4 regions of the Enterobacter sp. Taxon_2 genome follow, and region 4 is predicted to be linked to each of the others. Evidence: predicted binding sites of a transcription regulator. Region 4 holds the regulator's gene; each other region holds the start of a gene.
What was found. The regulator PurR, encoded in region 4, represses purine synthesis genes. The targets are predictions, from matches to a motif close to CANGCAAACGTTTGCNTG.
Positions count from the first base shown of each region.

Region 1: the regulator PurR is predicted to act here: its motif matches at 1,869-1,886, upstream of AC4IC4_RS04590 (nucleoside-specific channel-forming protein Tsx).
Region 2: the regulator PurR is predicted to act here: its motif matches at 2,728-2,745, upstream of carA (glutamine-hydrolyzing carbamoyl-phosphate synthase small subunit).
Region 3: the regulator PurR is predicted to act here: its motif matches at 2,252-2,269, upstream of tusA (sulfurtransferase TusA).

Region 1 is NZ_CM178024.1:998,013-1,002,056, forward strand. It holds gene AC4IC4_RS04580 (VOC family protein) at 1-68, shown strand, start outside; gene AC4IC4_RS04585 (helix-turn-helix transcriptional regulator) at 83-763, shown strand; gene AC4IC4_RS04590 (nucleoside-specific channel-forming protein Tsx) at 852-1,730, opposite strand; gene AC4IC4_RS04595 (SadB/YajI family lipoprotein) at 1,998-2,537, opposite strand; gene nrdR (transcriptional regulator NrdR) at 2,690-3,139, shown strand; gene ribD (bifunctional diaminohydroxyphosphoribosylaminopyrimidine deaminase/5-amino-6-(5-phosphoribosylamino)uracil reductase RibD) at 3,144-4,044, shown strand, end outside.
Region 2 is NZ_CM178024.1:698,524-702,567, reverse strand. It holds gene carB (carbamoyl-phosphate synthase large subunit) at 1-1,342, opposite strand, end outside; gene carA (glutamine-hydrolyzing carbamoyl-phosphate synthase small subunit) at 1,361-2,509, opposite strand; gene dapB (4-hydroxy-tetrahydrodipicolinate reductase) at 2,964-3,785, opposite strand; gene ispH (4-hydroxy-3-methylbut-2-enyl diphosphate reductase) at 3,991-4,044, opposite strand, start outside.
Region 3 is NZ_CM178024.1:4,490,327-4,494,370, forward strand. It holds gene asd (aspartate-semialdehyde dehydrogenase) at 1-1,065, opposite strand, end outside; gene yhgN (NAAT family transporter YhgN) at 1,243-1,836, shown strand; gene tusA (sulfurtransferase TusA) at 1,950-2,192, opposite strand; gene AC4IC4_RS21425 (7-cyano-7-deazaguanine/7-aminomethyl-7-deazaguanine transporter) at 2,360-3,025, shown strand; gene AC4IC4_RS21430 (DcrB family lipoprotein) at 3,098-3,655, shown strand; gene AC4IC4_RS21435 (MFS transporter) at 3,660-4,044, opposite strand, start outside.
Region 4 is NZ_CM178024.1:2,055,588-2,059,631, forward strand. It holds gene punC (purine nucleoside transporter PunC) at 1-313, opposite strand, end outside; gene punR (DNA-binding transcriptional activator PunR) at 428-1,339, shown strand; gene purR (HTH-type transcriptional repressor PurR) at 1,357-2,382, opposite strand; gene cydH (cytochrome bd-I oxidase subunit CydH) at 2,680-2,769, shown strand; gene AC4IC4_RS09755 (MFS transporter) at 2,933-4,044, shown strand, end outside.

The DNA.
Region 1 (4,044 bases), 1.1 Mb from region 4:
GCATTGGCACTATCGCATTGTTTACCGACAGCGAGGGTAACCGCGTCGGCCTCCATCAACCTGCCTGAGAACGGAATAAGATATGACCCGACGCGCTGACCGTTTGTTTCAGATTGTGCAGATCCTGCGGGGCAGGCGTCTGACAACGGCAGCGCATCTGGCGGACCGGCTTGGCGTGTCCGAGCGCACGGTCTACCGCGATATCCGCGACCTGTCGCTTTCCGGTGTGCCAGTGGAAGGTGAGGCAGGGAGCGGATATCGGCTGATGTCGGGTTTTGACCTGCCGCCACTGATGCTGACAAATAAGGAATCTGAGGCGCTGATCGTCGCGATTCGCCTGCTCAAAACCTGGGGAGGCGAATCGCTGTCGCGCGAGCTGGAGTCGGCTCAGGAAAAGGTGCTGGCTATCCTGCCCGAGGAGAGTCGTCGAAAGGCGGAGCAGACGCGGATCTACGCCCCGGATTTTTGCATGCAAAGCCACTCCCGCAGCGACTTTGACAGGATTCATCAGGCGATTTCCGCCCAACAGGTGCTGGCGCTGCATTACCGTGATGAAGCAGGACAGTTGTCTAATCGTGAGGTTCAGCCGCTGGGGCTGTTCTTCTGGGGGGAGCGCTGGCTGCTGGCGGCGTGGTGTGAACGGCGCGATGACTATCGCTGTTTCCGGCTCGACCGGTGTCTCAATATTGTGACTACGGAAAGGCGGTTTAGCGAAAGTGCGGACAGGTCTCTGGCAGATTTTTTGCGGAAGGTTAAGCAGTAAAAAGCCGGGTGGCGGCTACGCCTTACCCGGCCTACATTTGGGTCGTAGGCCCGGTAAGCGTAGCGCCACCGGGCGAAACCCGCGCTGATTAGAAGTTGTAACCCACAACCAGGTAACCACCCCAACCGGTAGAACGGACGTGTTCGTTCATCCATACCAGTTTAGCGTCGTCGTTCCACTGGCCGCCGTTGTGCCAGTAACGTGCCACAACAGAGTAATGCCAGTGATCGTAGTTCAGCGCCAGGATGTGGCTGGAGGCTATGGAGTCATTGGTACGCTGCTTAATACCGTTCTCTGCGTAACCGCTCTTATCGCCCAGATCTGAACCCCAGTCGAAGTTGGTGAAGCCGATGTAGCTCAGGTTACCGCCCCACAGCTGGGTGATTGGCACAAAGTATTTCACTTTGAAACGATAGCCATCCCATTCGTTCTGGTTTTCAGCGCCATAGTTCTGCCACTGATATTTGGCATAGACGTTCAGAGACAGGCTCATTGGCAGGCCAGTGTCGATGTCCGTACCCAGACCCATATACCAGGTGCTCTGACGACCGGACTCGTTGCGGCCCATGTCGTAAATGTAGTTGTTCGCGAAGTACCACTCTTTGAACGGGCCGAAGCTCAGATCGGTGCCGGTCAGCTTGTCGATGGAGAAGCGTGGTTCGATTTCCATGAACAGAGGGGAGCCGTGGTTCCAGATACCTTTAGCCTGAGAGTTACCACCGAAGAAGACCGGTGCATCCATGTAGCCATAGAAATCAAACCAGTCTTTCTTGGCGAACGCTTCATATTCCAGGTAGGTATCGTTACGAATCTGTGGTCCGAAACGCGTGTGGTAGCTGCCGACCACGTTAACGCTCTGGTGCCACCAGTCGGAGAGGTATTGTGGTTTATCGTTTTCCGCTGCGTTAACAGTGAAAGAGGAAGAAAGTGCCAGCACGGCGCCAGCTGCGAGTAATGTTTTTTTCATAATCATGCCACTGATTGAAATTCCCTTCCGGGAGTGAAAAATGCGCGAATTGCGTTTCTAAATATTTCGTGTTTCTGCGGTGCCTATTATAGGAATCCCTGCTCACAAAAATATGTGTTGTTTCACATATCTCTCACACGCGTAATCGATTGCGTTCACGTTTGCGTACTTTAAACGGCCGGGATTGTAGCGGCAATCATTTATGTTGCCAATCCATACGAAATGTAAATGTTAGCGGAGTGACATTTCACTCCGCTAAAAGAGGGGTTACTGAGCGGCGGGCTGGATATCGTGAATGCGGATGAAACCTAACTGATCCGGAGTCAGTCCGTTAAGCTGCAGTGGAATGTCAACATCGCTCGGAGCCAGCACGCTGGCCGGTGCGGTGAACAGCTGACGGTTAACATTCACCTCCTGGTAGCTCTCCGTGGTGCCCTGGATCTGTCCCCATTCGACGGTGCCGCTGAAGGCTGGCAACGGATCGTTGGATTCTCCCTGGATGCGTAATGTTGCGCGAGTACCATTTGCATTTGCCGCCACGTTCACCAGAGACATTTTCAGCGTGCCAATCTGACTATTGAGACGCGCAGGCGTATTCGCCCCCGGTAACAGATAAACCCCGCTGCTGGATTTAGCATTCAGCGCGTTTTGCTGGGTGATCTTCACCGTTTCTTTGTTCAGTTTGTCCATCGCCGTATTGAGCGTATTCACGCTCTGTTTCATCTGACGGACTTCGGTTTGCTGTGCACAGGCGCTAAGGGTGAAGAGGCTCCCCACCAGCAAAATTTTCAGGTAACGTCTTGTCATTGCGTTTATTTCCTTGAAATAACGGATCGTCCTAATGGTAGCCAGCATCATCGTGTCAGACATAGATCCATTGTCTCAAAAAGCTCTTCCTTTGTTGTCAGGCCAGATCAGGGTAAAATGAAAATCAGTTAACCGGATAACAGGGATACCGTATGCATTGCCCATTCTGCTCCGCTGTGGATACCAAAGTCATCGACTCTCGTCTTGTGGGCGAAGGGTCATCCGTACGCCGTCGTCGGCAATGTCTGGTGTGCAACGAGCGTTTCACGACCTTTGAGGTTGCTGAGCTGGTAATGCCGCGCGTGGTAAAAAGCAACGACGTGCGCGAGCCGTTTAACGAAGAGAAACTGCGCAGCGGGATGCTGAAGGCCCTGGAAAAACGTCCCGTTAGTGCGGACGACGTTGAAATGGCGTTAAACCACATAAAATCTTACCTTCGTGGTTTGGGTGAGCGTGAAGTGCCGAGCAAAATGATCGGCAACCTGGTGATGGAGCAGCTGAAAAAGCTCGATAAGGTCGCCTATATCCGCTTCGCCTCGGTCTACCGCAGTTTCGAAGATATCAAAGAGTTTGGCGAAGAGATCGCCCGCTTACAGGATTAAGCTCATGCAGGATGAGATTTACATGGCGAGAGCCATGAAGCTGGCGCAGCGCGGTCGTTTTACGACCCATCCTAACCCGAACGTCGGGTGCGTTATCGTCAAAGATGGCGAGATCGTGGGGGAGGGGTTTCACTATCGTGCCGGTGAACCGCATGCTGAGGTTCATGCGCTGCGCATGGCCGGCGAGAAGGCGCGCGGTGCTACGGCCTACGTCACGCTGGAGCCCTGCAGCCATCACGGGCGTACGCCGCCGTGCTGCGAAGCGCTGATCGCGGCAGGTGTTTCGCGTGTGGTCGCATCGATGCAGGATCCGAATCCGCAGGTAGCCGGACGCGGTCTGTATCGTCTGCAGCAGGAAGGCATTGACGTCAGCCATGGCCTGATGATGCAGGACGCGGAAGCGCTCAATAAAGGCTTTCTGAAGCGCATGCGTACGGGGTTCCCGTATATTCAGCTCAAGCTGGGCGCCTCGCTGGATGGTCGTACGGCGATGGCAAACGGCGAAAGCCAGTGGATCACGTCGCCACAGGCAAGGCGCGATGTGCAACGTCTGCGCGCGCAAAGCCATGCTATTCTCACCAGCAGTGAAACCGTTCTGGCTGACGATCCGGCTATGACCGTGCGCTGGGACGAACTGAATGCCGATACCCAGGCGCTTTACCCGCAGGAGAACCTGCGTCAGCCGCTGCGTATTGTCATTGATAGCCAGAACCGGGTGACGCCGGAGCACCGCATCGTCCAGCAGCCGGGTGAAACCTGGATTGCCCGCACTAAAGAAGATACGCGCGAATGGCCGGAAGGCGTGCGCAGCATTATGGTGCCGGAGCATAACGGTCATCTGGATCTGGTGGTGCTGATGATGCTGCTCGGCAAGCAGCAGGTGAACAGCATCTGGGTCGAAGCCG
Region 2 (4,044 bases), 1.4 Mb from region 4:
ACAGCCCCGCACGGAAGGCATCAGCGATATACCAGATACGCTCTGCGCCCGCGTCTTTCAGCTCGCGGCGAATTTTCGTCAGCGCTTCCGGATCGTCCAGGCTCACTTTCGGGTCGAAGCCGGTCGCGCCCACTTCGAGGCCGCGCAGCGCTTTCTGCAGGGATTCCTGCTGCGTGCGGCCAATCGCCATCACTTCACCGACAGATTTCATCTGGGTGGTCAGTCGGTCGTTCGCGCCTGCAAATTTCTCGAAGTTGAAGCGAGGAATTTTGGTCACAACGTAGTCGATGGACGGCTCGAAGGACGCAGGCGTGCGGCCACCGGTGATGTCGTTCATCAGCTCGTCGAGGGTGTAGCCCACCGCCAGTTTCGCCGCCACTTTCGCAATCGGGAAGCCGGTCGCTTTAGAGGCCAGCGCGGAGGAACGGGACACGCGCGGGTTCATTTCGATAACAATCAGACGGCCGGTTTTCGGGTTAACGGAGAACTGCACGTTAGAACCGCCGGTTTCCACGCCGATTTCACGCAGTACCGCCATCGAGGCGTTACGCATGATTTGATACTCTTTGTCGGTCAGGGTCTGAGCTGGCGCAACGGTGATGGAGTCACCGGTGTGGATACCCATCGCATCGAAGTTTTCGATAGAGCAGACGATGATACAGTTGTCGTTTTTATCACGCACCACTTCCATCTCGTACTCTTTCCAGCCAATCAGCGATTCATCAATCAGCAGCTCTTTGGTTGGCGAGAGATCCAGACCGCGTTCGCAAATCTCTTCGAACTCTTCGCGGTTGTAGGCGATGCCGCCGCCAGTGCCGCCCATGGTGAACGATGGACGGATGATGCACGGATAGCCCACGTCAGCCGCAACGGCCAGCGCTTCTTCCATATTGTGTGCGATACCGGAACGCGCGGTGTCGAGGCCGATTTTCTTCATCGCCACGTCGAAGCGGCGACGGTCTTCTGCTTTATCAATCGCGTCGGCGGTCGCACCAATCATGGTCACGCCGAACTCGGCCAGCACGCCCTGACGCTCCAGCTCCAGCGCACAGTTTAGCGCCGTCTGGCCGCCCATGGTTGGCAGCACTGCGTCCGGACGCTCTTTCTCGATGATTTTACGCACCACTTCCCAGTGAATCGGCTCGATGTAGGTCGCATCAGCCATTTCCGGGTCGGTCATTATGGTTGCCGGGTTGGAGTTCACCAGGATAACGCGGTAACCCTCTTCGCGCAGGGCTTTACACGCCTGCGCGCCGGAGTAGTCGAATTCACAGGCCTGGCCGATCACGATCGGGCCAGCGCCAAGGATCAGGATGCTTTTTATGTCTGTACGTTTTGGCATTGTCTTCTCGGCTCCTGATTATTTAGCGGTCTTACGGTATTGCTCGATAAGTTCGATGAAGTGATCGAACAGCGGCGCGGCGTCGTGTGGGCCCGGGCTGGCTTCCGGGTGGCCCTGGAAGCTGAACGCTGGCTTATCGGTACGGTGGATGCCCTGCAGGGTGCCATCGAACAGCGACTTGTGGGTCACGCGCAGGTTAGCCGGCATTGAGGCTTCATCGACGGCAAAGCCGTGGTTCTGCGCGGTGATCATCACCGTGTTGTTATCGATGTCTTTCACCGGGTGGTTACCACCGTGGTGGCCGAACTTCATCTTAACGGTGTTCGCACCGCTCGCCAGGGCCAGCAGCTGATGGCCGAGGCAGATGCCGAATACCGGGATGTCGGTTTCCAGGAAGGACTTAATGGCGGCGATAGCGTAATCGCACGGCGCCGGGTCGCCAGGGCCGTTGGACAGGAAAATACCGTCCGGATTCATCTTCAGCACGTCTTCAGCAGACGTTTGTGCCGGCACCACCGTCAGGCGGCAGCCGCGGTCAACCAGCATGCGCAGGATGTTGCGCTTGGCGCCGAAATCGTAGGCCACCACGTGGAACGGCAGCTCGCTCTCTTTTTTCGCTTCCGGCAGGTCGCCTGAAAGCGTCCAGCTACCCTGAGTCCAGCTGTAGGCTTCAGCGGTAGTCACTTCTTTCGCCAGGTCCATGCCGTTCAGGCCCGGGAAGGCTTTCGCTTTTTCCAGCGCCAGCGTCGCATCGAGGTTATCACCCGCGATGATGCAGCCGTTCTGTGCACCCTTCTCGCGCAGCAGACGCGTTAACTTACGGGTATCGATATCGGCAATCGCCACGATGTTATGGCGCTTCAGGTAAGAAGAGAGGTCTTCGGTATTGCGGAAGTTGCTGGCAATCAGCGGCAGATCGCGGATGACCAGGCCTTGCGCATGTACCTGAGAAGATTCTTCGTCAGCAGCATTGGTGCCGACATTGCCGATATGAGGATAAGTAAGAGTAACGATTTGGCGAGAATAGGAAGGATCAGTGAGGATTTCTTGATAACCGGTCATTGAAGTATTGAAAACGACTTCCCCAACCGCCGAACCCGTTGCCCCTATGGCCCGACCGATAAACTGGGTTCCGTCTTCCAGAACCAATAGCGCTGACTTAATCAAAACACCCTCCAGAGAATATTCACTCACTTTATTTGCATATTAATTCATAACCATGTCATGGATCAATGCAAATGTGTTGCCAGCGGATTTTTGGCAAACGGCGGCATTCTGGGGATTTGGTGGGTAAAAGTCAACTTAAAACGGATATTTTGTTTAGTCTTTTACAGGCCTGGCGAGAGGAATGCGGCTTAAGCGACAAAAAGATCAGGTAAATCACTGCGGAAAACGCTTGCGCGCCTGGTTTAATAAAAAATCAGCGGATGGAGCATCATAAAGTGGACCAAATGGTCAAAATTTACATTTCAGCAACGTTAATACGCATCAATAGATAGGTTTTTATAGGCTTATAGCCTGATTCACATTGAAACAGTCAAAATAAAAGGGCAATAAAATATTGCCCTATGCAATCAAACAATTACGACTGCAATAACCACATCACGATGGGTAATAATGCTTACAAATTGTTGAGATCGAGCACATCTCGCATATCAAAAAGGCCATCTTTCTTATTTTTCAGCCACAAAGCGGAGCGTACGGCGCCGTTAGCAAATGTCATTCGGCTGGAGGCTTTATGCGTAATCTCGACACGTTCGCCAATATCGGCGAACATCGCCGTGTGTTCGCCGACGATATCACCCGCTCGAACGGTGGCGAAACCAATGGTGCCCGGCACGCGTTCGCCAGTGTGACCTTCGCGGGTATAGACCGCGCACTCTTTTAAATCTTTATCGAGTGCATGAGCAATCGCTTCGCCCATCGCCAGCGCCGTACCTGATGGCGCATCAACTTTGTAACGGTGGTGAGCTTCTACGATCTCAATATCGGTATAGTTGCCCATCACCTTCGCCGCCTTCTCCAGCAGCTTCAGCATGACGTTAACGCCCACGCTGAAGTTTGCGGCGAAGACAATCGCAATCTCTTTTGATGCATCCTGGATAGCCTGCTTACCCGCGTCGTCAAAACCGGTGGTGCCGATCACCATCCCCTTGCCGTGCTGACGGCAAAACGCCAGATGCGTGAGCGTCCCTTCCGGGCGGGTAAAATCGATGAAGACATCGAAGTCCTCTTTTACCGCCTCCAGGCTGCTTTGCACGGTAACGCCCGTGTGGCCTGCGCCCGCCAGCTCACCGGCATCGGTCCCCAGAAGTGAAGAACCTTCACGCTCCAGGGCCGCGCCAAGCGCGACGCCATCCATCTGAAGTGCCGCCTGAATAAGCTGGCGGCCCATACGTCCACCCGCGCCCGCAATGGCGACACGGATCTGTGCATCATGCATAGTTATTCTCTTACGTTAAAATGATGTAAACCGTTTTCAGATTAACCAGCCTTGAGAAGCACTGCCAACTGAAAACACCGATAATTAGAATTTAACGTGAAACCGACTTAAATATCAGTAAAAGACATGATTTTGTCGTCACGATAAAGTAACGGTTAAAAAAAAGGCCAGCACAGGAGGTGCTGGCCTTTCATCAGAAAAGGGACTATTCGACTTCGCGGGCGTCGATGCGCAGTTCTTTCGGGACTTCGAAAACGAT
Region 3 (4,044 bases), 2.4 Mb from region 4:
AGCGCCCCACAGGAGCTGGTCGCCAACGGTGAACGCGGAGAGATACTCCGGCCCCATGTTCAGCTTGCGCAGACGGCCAACCGGCGTGGTCAGCGTGCCGGTAACGGCAGCCGGGGTCAGCTCGCGCATGGTGATATCGCGATCGTTTGGCACCACTTTCGCCCACGGGTTGTGCGCGGCCAGCAGCTCTTCCACGGTCGGAATAGACACATCTTTTTTCAGTTTAATGGTGAAGGCCTGGCTGTGGCAGCGCAGCGCGCCGATACGCACGCAGAGGCCATCAACCGGAATGGTGTTCGCGGTATTGAGAATTTTGTTGGTCTCAGCCTGGCCCTTCCACTCTTCGCGGGTCTGGCCGTTATCCAGCTGTTTGTCGATCCACGGGATCAGGCCGCCTGCCAGCGGTACGCCAAAGTTATCCACCGGCAGCTCGCCGCTGCGGGTCAGCTGAGTGACATTACGCTCGATATCCAGAATAGCGGATGCCGGGTTTGCCAGCTCGGTCGCAACGCTCTGGTGCAGCTGGCCCATCTGGGTCAGCAGCTCGCGCATGTGACGCGCGCCGCCGCCGGACGCCGCCTGGTAGGTCGCCACGGAGACCCACTCCACCAGATCCTGCGCAAACAGGCCGCCGAGGGACATCAGCATCAGGCTGACGGTGCAGTTACCGCCGACAAAGGTTTTCACGCCGTTGTTCAGGCCATCGGTGATCACGCCCTGGTTAACCGGGTCGAGAATGATGATGGCATCGTCTTTCATGCGTAGCGACGAGGCCGCGTCAATCCAGTAGCCCTGCCAGCCGCTTTCACGCAGCTTTGGATAGATTTCGTTGGTATAATCGCCGCCCTGGCAGGTCACAATAATGTCGAGCGCCTTCAGCGCTTCCAGATCGTAAGCATCCTGCAACGTGCCTGTGGTACCACCAAAGGACGGAGCAGCCTGGCCGAGCTGGGAAGTGGAGAAGAAGACCGGGCGGATAGCGTCGAAATCGCGCTCTTCAACCATGCGTTGCATGAGTACAGAGCCGACCATACCGCGCCAGCCGATAAAACCAACGTTTTTCATAGCATTTTTTTCCTGCTGAGGGTGTGTGCTGTTTGTGCAAGCCAGTATTGAACTGGGATATGCTTCACATTACAAAATGCTGCCAAAGTCGCAAGCGAAATTAATCGATGATTGCCCGGCAATCAGAAATACAGCTAATTATCATAATAACCATAGAGAATTTCAGGGATAATTTACATGAGTGAAATCATTTCCGCAGCGGTTTTATTGATTCTGATAATGGATCCACTGGGTAACCTGCCGATCTTCATGTCGGTGCTGAAGCACACCGAGCCGAAGCGCCGCCGGGCGATCATGATCCGCGAGCTGCTCATCGCCCTGCTGGTGATGTTTATCTTTCTGTTTGCCGGGGAAAAAATCCTCGCATTCCTGAACCTGCGCGCCGAAACCGTGTCGATTTCCGGCGGGATTATTCTGTTCCTGATTGCCATTAAGATGATTTTCCCGAGCGCGGAAGGCAGCAGCAGCGGCCTGCCAGCGGGTGAAGAGCCGTTTATTGTGCCGCTGGCGATCCCCCTCGTCGCGGGCCCGACCATTCTGGCCACGCTGATGCTGCTGTCGCATCAGTATCCGAACCAGATGAGTCATCTGGTGATTGCCCTGCTGATCGCCTGGGGCGGGACGTTTATTATCCTGCTGCAGTCGTCCCTGTTCCTGCGCCTGCTGGGTGAGAAAGGGGTGAACGCGCTGGAGCGCCTGATGGGGCTGATTCTGGTCATGATGGCGACGCAGATGTTCCTGGACGGGATCCGGGCGTGGATGAAAGGATGACTTTCTCCCTCTCCCCGTGGGAGAGGGTCGGGGTGAGGGCATCAGGCCGCAGAGGACGTATTTTTGCCGGGTGGCGGCTTTGCCTTACCCGGCCTACAACACCACCAGCCCATCTACCCCTTACGAATCAAATACTGGTACGGCAGCGCCTCAGTCTGCTGTGCCACCAGCTCATGTTCCATAAAGGTACAAAAACCGGGAATATCGCGGGTTGTGGCCGGGTCATCGGCAATAATCAACAGCGTTTCACCGGTCTGCATATTGCGCACGGTCTTACGTACCATCATTACCGGTTCCGGGCAGCGAAGGCCCTGGGCATCAAGGGTGTGGTCTGGGCTGGAAAACAGGTCGGTCATGATCTTCTCGGTCAGATAAAAACGGCTGTAGTTTACGCCCGGTTGCGATCAATGCAAACCAGGTTAACGATTGCGTAAAAACTAACCATTGCAATGTCCTGCCAAAGCAGTATCATGCTGCGGTTTTTATTGGGTTCCCTCACCCCAACGTATAAAAAGGTCACAATATGACGTCGTTTTCCGAATCTCAACGCGTAAAAGCGTTGTTCTGGCTTTCGCTTTTCCATTTGCTGGTGATCACCTCCAGCAACTATCTGGTGCAGCTCCCGATCTCCATCTTTGGTTTTCATACCACCTGGGGCGCGTTCAGTTTTCCGTTTATTTTCCTCGCGACCGATTTGACCGTGCGTATCTTTGGCGCACCGCTGGCTCGCCGCATTATTTTTTCGGTCATGCTCCCGGCGCTGTTTATCTCGTACGGGGTTTCCTCTCTGTTTTATATGGGAAGCTGGCAGGGCTTTGAGGCGTTAACCCACTTTAACCTGTTTGTCGCCCGTATCGCCGCCGCCAGCTTTATGGCCTACGCGCTGGGGCAGATCCTCGACGTGCACGTGTTTAACCGCCTGCGGCAAAATCACCGCTGGTGGATGGCGCCAACCGCCTCCACGCTGTTCGGAAACGTGAGCGATACGCTGGCCTTCTTCTTCATCGCCTTCTGGCGTAGCCCGGATGCGTTCATGGCCGAACACTGGATGGAAATCGCGCTGGTGGACTACTGCTTCAAGGTCCTCATCAGCATTGTCTTCTTCCTGCCCATGTACGGCGTACTGCTCAATATGCTGCTGAAAAGACTGGCAGATAAATCTGAAATCACGGCATTGCAGGCTGGTTAAGGGTTCGCTTTATCAGTTGTGATAAGATGAGCGAATGAGCCGTTATGGCCGTTTATCGAAAGGAAGAAGTCAATGCGCAATCTGGTTAAATATGTCGGGATTGGCCTGCTGGTTGTGGGTCTTGCAGCCTGTGATAACAGCGACACGAAAACGCCTGCTCAGGGCGCATCCGCAGAGAGCAACGCGACCGGCCAGCCGGTTAATCTGATGGATGGCAAACTCAGTTTCTCTCTGCCAGCCGATATGACTGACCAGAGCGGCAAGCTGGGCACCCAGGCGAACAACATGCACGTTTACTCCGACGCAACCGGGCAGAAAGCGGTCATTGTGATTGTGGGCGACGACACCAGCGAAGATCTGGCCGTTCTGTCCAAACGTCTGGAAGATCAGCAGCGCGGCCGCGACCCTCAGCTGCAGGTCGTGACCAATAAATCCATCGAGCTGAAAGGCCATAAGCTGCAGCAGCTGGACAGCATCATCTCTGCGAAAGGCCAGACCGCGTACTCCTCTGTCGTGCTGGGCAAGGTCGATAACAAACTGCTGACCCTGCAGATCACCCTGCCAGCGGAAGATCAGCAGAAAGCGCAGACGGCTGCTGAGAACATCATTAACACCATCGTGATCCAGTAACGTTTCACGGCGATGACGTGGCCTCCGGTGCCTGCACCGGGGGCCATTTTTTTAGCCGCCACGTCAGCAGCAGCGCAATCACAACCAGACCCGCTGCGGCAAGATAGATCACCGGCACGCCTGCCCAGGCCATCACCAGCCCCGCCAGCGGGCCGGTAATGCCTAAAGACATATCCATAAACACCGTATAGGTCGCCAGCGCCGCCCCCTGATTCTGCTGCGGCACGGCTTTTACCGCCACCACACCCAGCGCCGGGAAGACCAGAGAAAAGCCTGCCCCCGCGAGGAAGACGCCCACTTTCGCGACCCAGGGCACCATTGCTATTCCGGTCAGCAGCAGCCCGACAATCTCTATCGCAAAGCAGATCATCGCCACGTTCAGCCCGCCC
Region 4 (4,044 bases):
CCTGAATAAAGCGCAGCACCAGCAGCCAGGTGGCATCGCGCACCCACAGCATCCCCAGGCAGCCCACGGCAAAAATGGCCAGACCCAGCAGCAGTACCGGTTTACGACCAAAGCGATCCGAGAGCGGTCCCCACAGCAGCTGCGCGAAAGCGAAACCGGCAAGGAACAGGCTCAGGCTGGCGCTGATGGCCGCCGCAGGGGTTTGCAAATCTTCCTGCATGGCGGCAAACGCGGGCAGGTACATGTCGGTGGCCAAAAAGCCCAGCACGCTTAAGCCGCCGAGCCAGACTAAAAATCCTTTCCTGGGTTGCATTCTCTTATTCTCCTGAGGAGGCAGGTGTACGTTGGCGCAGAGTGTAGGGAGTGCAAAGCCGCTTGTGAAACGCTAATATTTGGCGGGTGCATTCAAATTTTTTGCAGGCAGAAAATGTGGTCAGATTATTCTCTTGAAGTGGTCGATGCTGTCGCGCGTAACGGCAGCTTTAGCGGTGCAGCGCAGGAGTTGCACCGCGTCCCTTCGGCCATCAGCTACACGGTGCGTCAGCTGGAGGAGTGGCTGGCGGTTCCGCTGTTTGAGCGGCGCCATCGTGATGTGGAATTAACGCCCGCCGGGGCGTGGTTTTTGAAGGAAGGGCGTTCTGTTATCAAAAAAATGCAGATCACCCGCGAACAGTGTCAGCAGATCGCTAACGGCTGGCGGGGGCATCTTTCCATCGCGGTGGATAACATCGTTAAGCCGGAACGTACCCGGCAGATGATCGTCGATTTCTATCGTCATTTTTCAGATGTCGAGCTGCGGGTCTCGCAGGAGGTGTTCAACGGCGTCTGGGATGCGCTGGCGGACGGCAGGGCAGAGATGGCAATCGGGGCCACGCAGGCGATCCCGGTCGGGGGACGTTACGCCTTTCGCGATATGGGCATGCTGAGCTGGAAGTGCGTGGTGGCAAGCGATCATCCGCTGGCGGTGATGGAGGGGCCGCTCAGCGATGATACGCTGCGCAACTGGCCGTCGCTGGTGCTGGAGGATACCTCCCGTTCATTGCCCAAGCGTATCACCTGGCTTCTGGACAACCAGCGGCGGGTGGTAGCCCCTGACTGGGAATCGTCGGCGACGTGCCTCAGCGCCGGACTGTGCGTCGCGATGGTGCCCGTTCATTTCGCGCGTCCGCGCATCGATACCGGAGAGTGGGTTGAGCTGACGCTGGAGAATCCGTTCCCGGATGCGGCCTGCTGCCTGACCTGGCAGCAAAGTGATGTCTCGCCTGCGATGGCCTGGCTGCTGGATTATCTGGGAGACAGCGAAACGCTAAATCGGGAATGGTTACGGGAGCCAGCATAGCTGGCCCCGTAAAGCGATTAACGACGGTAATCGCGGAACGGACCGTCCGCAACGGAACGGCGTTCGATAAGACGCGGGTGAACTTCAATGGACTGCGACTCTTCACGTTTGTTGACGATCCTGTCCATCAGCATATTGAAGGCCGTTTCGCCCAGCGAATCTTTCGGCTGATGAATGGTGGTCAACGCTGGCGTGAAGAAACGCGCGTTACGCACGTTGTCATACCCGATCACGGAAATATCCTGCGGTACGCGCAGACCCAGCTCGTCGGCAGCGCAGAGCGCGCCCATTGCCATGATGTCACCCCCGCAGAAAACGGCGGTCGGACGGTGTGGCTGGGAGACGATCTGCTGCATTGCGCGGTAGCCCGACTCCGGCTCAAAGTCGCCCTGCACAATCCAGTTTTCCGGCACGTTGATCAGCGCTTCTTCCATCGCTTTCATAAAACCGGCCAGACGGCCCGCGCCGGTGTTGCGCTCCAGCGGACCGGGGATCACGCCAATCTCGCGGTGACCGCGTTCGATCAGATAACGACCGGCCATATAGCCGCCTTCAAAAGCGTTATCGATAACGGAATCAGTGAAATCCGCGCGCGCTTCACCCCAGTCCATGACCACCATGGGAATATGGCGATACTCTTCGAGCATCGACAGCACGGATTCCGGGTACTCGGAACACATTACCAGCAGGCCATCAACGCGCTTTTGCGCCATCATCGACAGGTAGGCGCGCTGTTTTTCAATGCTGTTCCACGCGTTGCCCAGAATCAGGGTATAACCTTTCTGGAAGCAGTTTTTCTCAACCGCTTCAATGATCTCGGCAAAATAGGCCGCTTCACTGCTGGTGGCCAGCAATCCAATGGACTTGGTGTGATTAACCTTGAGGCTGCGCGCAACCGCACTTGGCGAATAGTGCAGCTCTTTGATCGCTGCCCAGACGGCGTTGCGCGTCTCTTCCGCCACAAAGCGGGTTTTGTTAATTACATGTGATACGGTTGTAGTGGAAACGTTTGCGCGTTTTGCTACGTCTTTAATTGTTGCCATTAAATGTCACTCCAGACCATATCCTAAGCTCCTGAAAAACTTGAAGGTAAACGTTTGCCTTCTCTCACCCTTATCACGCAATCTTGAATTGCGGCACGCCGGGAAAACGACACGGGACGTCAGGAGGGGGTCAATGGCCGGTACGCTAATAAATTTAGCGTGGAATTTTGTCCTATCTTGATGAAAAGGGGAAGAGGTAAAGTGTTTATCAGCCTAAATCCAGGAAGATTTTTGACGTAAATTATGCAAAAATGAGCAGGCTCACTTTTCGTGGGGGGATTAAAAGGAGAAAAATTGATGAGTTCCGATCTGAAGTTTTCGCTGTTCACCACCGTTATTGTGCTGGCTCTGATTGTCGCGGCCGGTCTGACGGCTGCGCTGCACTGATTTACGCGGAGGGAGAGTCTTCTCCCTCCCGATCGACCCGATTGTTACTTCTCTGGCAAAAATCTTTTGCCATTTTGTTAACTTCTCATTTTTTGTGATTGATGTCATGCTTTCCGCTTCTTTGTTCTGTGTCACCACATGACACGGCATCCGGAGTTGACGCATGAAAATCAATTTTCCCCTGCTGGCCCTGGCGATTGGCGCTTTTGGGATTGGCACCACTGAATTCTCCCCGATGGGGTTACTGCCCGTCATCGCCCGCGGCGTGGACGTCTCGATCCCTGCGGCAGGGATGTTAATCAGCGCCTATGCTATCGGCGTGATGGTGGGGGCGCCGCTGATGACGCTTCTCCTTTCGCACCGCGCGCGCCGCAATGCGCTGATTTTCCTGATGGCGATTTTCACCCTGGGCAACGTGCTTTCGGCCATTGCGCCGGACTACACCACGCTGCTGCTGTCACGCATTCTGACCAGCCTTAACCACGGCGCGTTCTTCGGGCTGGGATCGGTCGTGGCTGCCAGCGTGGTGCCAAAACATAAGCAGGCCAGCGCCGTAGCCACCATGTTTATGGGGCTAACGATTGCTAACATTGGCGGGGTGCCTGCGGCAACCTGGTTGGGCGAGGTTATTGGCTGGCGGATGTCATTCCTGGCGACGGCTGGACTGGGCGTGGTCGCAATGGTGGCGTTGTTCTTCTCCCTGCCGAAAGGCAGCGCGGGTGAACGTCCTGACGTGCGCAGAGAGCTGTCGGTGCTGATGCGCCCGCAGGTGCTCTCCGCGCTGCTCACCACCGTGCTGGGGGCAGGGGCGATGTTTACCCTCTACACCTATATTTCACCGGTATTGCATGACATCACCCACGCAACGCCTCTCTTTGTGACCGCGATGCTGGTACTGATTGGCGTGGGCTTCTCGATTGGCAACTATCTCGGTGGGAAATTTGCCGACCGTTCCGTAAGCGGCACGCTGAAGGGCTTCTTAACCCTGCTGATTGTCATCATGATTGCCATTCCGTGGCTGGCGCGTAATGAGTTTGGCGCCGCGATCGCGATGGTCGTCTGGGGAGCCGCCACCTTTGCCGTGGTGCCGCCGCTGCAGATGCGCGTGATGCGTGTTGCGCATGAAGCGCCGGGCCTCTCATCGTCGGTCAACATCGGCGCCTTCAACCTGGGCAATGCGCTCGGTGCGGCGGCCGGTGGGGCCGTGATTTCAGGGGGACTGGGGTACAGCTTTGTGCCGGTGATGGGGGCGATTATTGCCGCGCTCGGCCTGCT